DNA from 2 places in the Serratia sp. UGAL515B_01 genome. Region 2 is predicted to be linked to the other one. Evidence: riboswitches for the same ligand, from Rfam matches in the RefSeq annotation. Region 2 holds a riboswitch; the other holds the start of a gene.

Region 1 (3,419 bases), 570 kb from region 2:
ACGCCTAACCAACCGCAGATCGTTGCTAACCAGCCTTGTCTACCATAGACGCTCAGTATGCCAAATACTGCCACTAGAACAGGGAGCACCAACGTCATGGCACACAGGCGCAACAGCAGATCGCGGCCAGGAAAGCGCCGACGATAAAGGGCACGGGCCAGCCAGATAGCGGGGATAACCGAAATCAAGGCGGACAGTAACGCCTGCCAAAAGGTAAATCGTACTACGTGCCACAGGTAAGCATCTTGCCATAGACTACGCCAGTCACTGCCCGGTGCATGTCGCCACAGTGACCCGATTGCTGCCAGAGCAACAATCCCGATCAATGTCGCGGCAATCAGCCCTGGCCATAACCAGCAAGGGATCAGTGGCTGACGGCGGTTTGCCATGCACGTATCCAGTTGTTGCGTTGCTGTGCGACTTCTTCTGCGCTGAATTCCAACGCCTTCTGTGGCTGTGTCATCTGTTCAAAACCGGCAGGTAGTTGCGTGTTGATGACGGGATACATCCAGCTACCGGTAGGAATGGTATTCTGGAAAGCCGGTGAAACTATAAACTCCATAAAACGTTCAGCCAGTTCCGGCTGCTTGCTGGCTTTCAACTTTCCTGCCACTTCAATTTGCAGGTAATGTCCTTCACTGAAATTTGCCGATCTATAGTTATCTTTTTTCTCTTCTATCAGGTGGTAGGCGGGGGAGGTGGTATAGCTCAGCACCATGTCGCCTTCGCCTTTCAGAAACAGGTTGTAAGCTTCACTCCATCCTTTAGTCACGGTAACCGTTTTTTTCGCCAGTTTTTGCCAGGCTTGAGGCGCTTCATCACCATACACTTTTTGTACCCAGAGCAGCAGGCCAAGCCCGGGCGTACTGGTTCGCGGGTCTTGGTAGATGATCTTCCAAGGTTGGTCGCTACTGACCAGCTCTTTTAGGCTTTTAGGTGGGTTTTTCAGCTTGTCTTGGTTATAGACAAAGGCAAAGTATCCATAATCAAAAGGTACAAAAGTTTTGTTTTGCCAGCCGCTAGGTATGTTGAGTTTGTTGGTATCGACATTACTGGTAGCGAACAAATCGGTTTGTTGTGCGGCATGCAACAGGTTATTGTCTAGCCCAAGAACTACGTCGGCAGGACTGTTCTTACCTTCCATACGCAGGCGATTGAGTAACGAAACGCCGTCTTCCAAGGCAACGAATTTCAGTTCGCAGTTGCATTCAGCCTCAAAGGCTTTTTTCACCGCGGCACCGGGCCCCCATTCGGCGGCGAAGGCATCATAGGTATAGACCGTCAGCGTTTGCTTTGCCAGCGCTGGCATTGCCGCGAGCAGTAATAGGTAGGGTAGGTATTTTTTGACCACTTTGCACTCCTGAAAAGTAAGGGGCAAAGGTATCTGAAGGCATTGGTAAAAGACATTTAACCCGCCATGCTCAAATCCCTCCGCCGGTATTGACCGGATCAGGTTCGACGGGTGTGTTCTCAGCGGAAAAATACGGCTTGTTTGCCCTATACCAACAGTGTTGTGTTCCGCACCCCGTTGAGACGCTGGCATTATAAAGATTAACTGGCTCTGGTGAAAGGCGATTATGTTTCCGGTGGCGCAAACCAGGCAGATTTAAAATCAAACCAACCGAGGGTGTTCATCCTAACTCCACGCATACTGCGTTGGCCGTGTAGTTGCAGCCAGTGGTGAAACAAGGGATGTAGCTGGTGGCTGCTGACCAGACGCTGACAAAATTCCGCCATTGGCAGGCAGTTCTTGCGCCACAGTGCGGCATCCCGGGTAATATCTTCACTCAGACAGTGTTGGATTAGCGGTAATTCATACAATGTGGCAAACAGTGAAAACTCCAATGGCAGAGTAAAATTGGCGCTACCAAGCCACAGATCGCTTTCTGCACCGCCTTTATGCCAGGTGTCGTAGCTGACGATTTGTACATTAAGTTTGATATCATGCTCGACCAGAAGCGCCGCCATGGCTTGCTGAATGGCATGAAACTCAGAATGCTCGCTGTAGAACGTCAGTGTCAACGCACTCAATCCTGCGGGTTTGGGTTGCAGCCCTAACGCACGATTATGTAACCAGCGAGGCAGAATTCCATAAGCCGGTGCCCAGTAACGCTGATACAACGGGCCAGCGTGACTCAGTAGTGCGATTGGATTGATCAGCTCGCATAGCCAACGGCGGATCTCAGGGGCTGCGGCCAGCATTGAGCGCTGGTCAAACAGCAGGAAGTAGCAACCTTCCTCCAAGCGGCTTTCCAATTCATTATTGCCCGTATCATCCCCTTGCAATTGTACGCCGCAGTGTACTAATGCTTCACTCACTTCCGGTAAGACCCAGATATTGACTTCGTCGATCAGCGCGCGATAGCCAAAATAGTCATCAAAGGCGTGGATTTTCATCTGGCTTTGATGATTGCGTATGACACGATAAGGGCCTGTACCGATCGGATGGCGGGCAAAATCTGGCAGGCTTTGCCATTCACGCGGCAGGATCATGGCATGCACGCTGGCTAACAGCCAAGGAAGCCAATAATCAGGTGTGTGTAAATGCACATCGATAACATGGGGCGTTGGCGAAACAATCTGGCTTATATGGGAAAACAGAGATTGTGGCTTCAGGCGACTCAACGAATAGATAACATCCTCCATTTCCAATTCACGGCCGTGATGAAAATGGATTGCCGGGCGAAGATAAAAGCGCCAATGGAGCGGAGTAATCGTTTGCCAGTGGTGTGATAAATCTGATGTTAGTTCCCCATTTTCCTCATTTACGCGCGTCAAACCGTTAAATATCTGCCTCGCCAGGTGCGTTTCTGAACGGCGTAGTGCCGAACCGGGTAACAGGTTGTAAAGCTGGCGATAGTAAAGAACACGAAGGATATGCTTACCCAGCCGAAAACTGCGCCCTAACTGCGAAAGCAACATCTGGCGTACTGCATTTTTATCCCCGACCAGTTGAACAAGCTGGTCAATGTGATCCTGCTCCAGTAACTCTTCGGCCCACTGTTGTCGCAGAGCCAGACCCGTGTAGTGGAATTTTAGCAGCGAACGCTTCCCGCGTCCTGACTCACTCTGCCAGGTCAGCCAGCCTGCCTGCTGCATGGTCCCTAGAAGAGAACGCATATGGCGACGTGAACAACTGAGCACTTCTGCCAATTCCTGCAGTGTGGTTTCGGTTGGTAAGCCTTGGCAGTACTGCCATAGGCGAATAAATTGCTGTTGTAAGCGCGATGTGGGCATAAAAGAGGAACTCTCAGGCATAATTCGTCAATTTATCTTTCCTTATATTACGCAGATAATTCTTGCAGTTGAAACAGTGCAAAGGCATTCCCTCATTTTTAAAGCTGCGGCGTTGTTGATTGCAACTTTAAAACCTATTTGGTTTATGAGTGTGGCTTCGTTCTGTTTCTCTGAAAAGTGTT
Region 2 (3,419 bases):
CTCTCTTCCATGACTTCACGCGCCACAGCTTGTTCCAGCGTTTCGCCAACCTCCACAAACCCTGCCAGTACCGTATGTATGCCTCCACGATGGCGAACGTGTTGAGCCAGCAGGATCTCATCCTGACGACGAATAGCGACAATCACGCAGGGCGCAATCTGCGGGTAGTAACGTTCACGACAGTGATTACACAGGCAGGCACTCTCGGTACGGCTAAGATGCATTTCGTGTCCGCAATAACCACAGAACTTATGCGAACGATAAAAATCTGCCAATTGCACACCGCGCCCGGCCAGTTGGAAAAGGCCGCGATCAAGATCGAGCAATTGTCTCACCGAGCCCATATCACTCGGCATTAACTTGCGTATCAACCAAACGGTTGCGCCTTCCCATTCGCCAATCTGGCGTGTCAATTGGCCCTGGAGTGAAAATGATGCGGAAGAACCAAACGGAAGTTCACCATTTGGTAACCAAATTTTGCTTTCATGGCTGATGATCCACCAGCCATTTTCATTACCCGTTAACGCAAGTTCCATATGTTGTTGCACAACCTCTGCTTCACTGGCAATCTAGAGATGGGCTTGTTACATTTTAATAACTTACCGTGTCTTTCTATTACTACGGAGTCAACTATGCTCAACCGACTGGAAAGCCTGACTCAACGCGTTGGTGGCAGTAACGAATTAGTCGATCAATGGCTACAAGCACGTAAACAGTTGCTGATCGCCTATTGCACCTTAGCCGGCATAAAACCCAACAAAGAAAAGCATAAACCGCTGAATGAAAAAGCGCTCGATAACTTTTGCTATCATCTGGTGGATTATCTTTCTGCCGGGCATTTTCACATCTATGGCAAAATTATCAAACAAGTAGAAGGTTCTGCCAGCCCCAAAATGGCACTGGCCACCAAGTTTTACCCCAAGTTACAAGCCAATACTGAAAGCGTGATGGAATTTCACGATCGCTTTAGCGAAATCGAACTCGATCAGAATGTGTTGCAAGAACTCAATCAAGCATTGTCGAATGTCGGCGAAGCGCTGGCTTCACGTTTTGCATTGGAAGATCAGTTAATTCAGCTCGCTGCAGAAACCTGGCAACAGGGAAATCCCGACGCAACTAATACAGGAACGGCGCAACATCCTGCCTGATTTACACTTTGCCCAATATCTTTTGCACTGCAGCACAACTGCAGTGTGAAAGATGAAGGGCAAGCTTGTAGTTTTTATTCTCCCTTCTATACTGAGTGCTCTTGTCGGAGTGCCTAGCGTTGATTTTCCATTAAATCGGCCAGGCTGAGACCGTTAATTCGGGATCCGCGGAACCTGATCGGGTTAATACCCGCGAAGGGAACAAGAGTAATTTATCGCCATAGGTGCAATGCCCACCAAAGGGCCCTCTGCCTCACCGGCCAACACCATTACTCCCTCCGAGCTCCAGACAAGCAATTTTCCGAACATCACCACACTGATAGGAATTTGCTATGTCTACTGTGAAAAAAACCCGTTCCCGTAAAGAACAGCGCGATGATGCGCAGTCTTTCATTGCCTCTCTGCAAGGTGTGACATCCCCCAATTCTCGTCGTATTTATCTTGCAGGATCGCGAAGCGACATACAGGTCCCAATGCGGGAAATTCAGCTTAGCCCAACGCTGATTGGTGGCAGTAAAGACTATCCACTGTACGAACAGAATGAAGCCATTCAGGTATACGATACCTCTGGTCCTTATGGCGATCCGCAACAGACTCTGGATGTTCACCATGGCCTGAAAAAAATACGCGCGGGCTGGATCGCTGAGCGTGCGGATACACAAACGTTAACCGGCGTTAGCTCTGGTTTCACTCAACAGCGGCTGGCGGATGAAGGATTGGATCATCTGCGTTTTGAAAACCTGCCGCTACCACGCAAAGCACTGGTGGGTAAATGCGTAACGCAGCTGCACTACGCACGTGCCGGTATTATTACGCCAGAGATGGAGTTCATCGCCATCCGCGAAAATATGGGGCGTGAACGCATTCGCAGCAAGGTGTTACGCCAACAACACCCTGGCCAAAATTGGGGAGCTAACCTTCCGGAAAATATCACGCCGGAGTTTGTACGCCAGGAAGTGGCTGCTGGTCGTGCCATCATTCCTGCCAATATTAACCACCCAGAATCTGAGCCGATGATTATTGGCCGTAATTTCCTGGTCAAGGTGAATGCCAATATCGGTAACTCAGCGGTGAGTTCCTCAATCGAAGAAGAAGTGGAAAAGCTGGTATGGTCGACTCGCTGGGGCGCTGACACCGTGATGGACCTCTCCACTGGCCGCTATATCCATGAAACGCGCGAATGGATCCTGCGTAACAGCCCGGTGCCGATTGGCACAGTTCCCATCTATCAGGCGCTGGAAAAAGTGAACGGTGTAGCAGAAAACCTGACTTGGGAAATGTTCCGCGATACGCTGTTAGAACAGGCCGAGCAAGGCGTGGATTACTTCACTATCCATGCAGGGGTACTACTGCGTTATGTGCCAATGACCGCCAAGCGTTTGACCGGTATCGTGTCACGCGGCGGTTCAATTATGGCCAAATGGTGCCTATCCCATCATCAGGAAAATTTCCTCTATCAACACTTCCGCGAGATCTGCGAAATTTGCGCCGCTTACGATGTTGCGCTGTCGCTCGGCGATGGTCTGCGCCCAGGCTCAATTCAGGACGCCAATGATGAAGCACAGTTTGCCGAATTACATACTTTAGGCGAATTGACTCAAATAGCCTGGGAATACGATGTACAGGTCATGATCGAAGGCCCAGGACATATCCCCATGCATATGATCCGCCGCAATATGACCGAAGAACTGGAGCATTGCCACGAAGCGCCATTCTATACGCTGGGCCCCTTGACTACCGATATTGCACCGGGTTACGACCATTTCACTTCTGGCATTGGTGCCGCGATGATCGGCTGGTTCGGTTGTGCAATGCTGTGCTACGTGACGCCGAAAGAACACTTGGGTTTGCCGAACAAAGAAGATGTGAAACAGGGACTTATCGCCTACAAAATCGCTGCTCATGCTGCCGATCTGGCAAAGGGCCACCCAGGGGCACAGATCCGTGATAACGCCATGTCAAAGGCACGATTTGAATTCCGCTGGGAAGATCAGTTCAACCTGGCGTTGGACCCTCTAACCGCACGCGCTTACCACGATGAAACATTGCCGCAAGAATCAGGCAAGATTGCTCATTTCTGCTCAATGTGCGGGCCAAAATTCTGTTCAATGAAAATTTCACAGGAAGTCCGTGACTATGCAGCTACCCAGACAGCGGCAGAAACAGCGGAAGTCCAGTTAAGCGGGATGGAAAAAATGTCTGTTGAGTTCCGCTCGCGGGGCAGCGAGCTTTACCACAGTGCGTCCAATCTCCAGGAGGAGACTAATAATG

The links. A riboswitch is a leader RNA that binds a small molecule or an ion and turns the genes downstream of it on or off. The one in region 2 is predicted to bind thiamine pyrophosphate.
Region 1: it holds a riboswitch for thiamine pyrophosphate, as region 2 does, so the genes downstream of both, thiB (thiamine ABC transporter substrate binding subunit) here and thiC (phosphomethylpyrimidine synthase ThiC) in region 2, are expected to answer to the same signal.

The regions. Positions count from the first base shown of each region.
Region 1 covers NZ_CP109901.1:594,936-598,354, forward strand. The annotation lists partial or broken gene thiP (thiamine/thiamine pyrophosphate ABC transporter permease ThiP) at 1-389, opposite strand, end outside; gene thiB (thiamine ABC transporter substrate binding subunit) at 365-1,351, opposite strand; TPP riboswitch at 1,409-1,538, opposite strand; gene sgrR (HTH-type transcriptional regulator SgrR) at 1,576-3,237, opposite strand; gene OK023_RS02885 (hypothetical protein) at 3,280-3,419, opposite strand, start outside.
Region 2 covers NZ_CP109901.1:28,580-31,998, reverse strand. The annotation lists gene nudC (NAD(+) diphosphatase) at 1-536, opposite strand, end outside; gene rsd (sigma D regulator) at 633-1,148, shown strand; TPP riboswitch at 1,244-1,366, shown strand; gene thiC (phosphomethylpyrimidine synthase ThiC) at 1,481-3,419, shown strand, end outside; gene thiE (thiamine phosphate synthase) at 3,417-3,419, shown strand, end outside.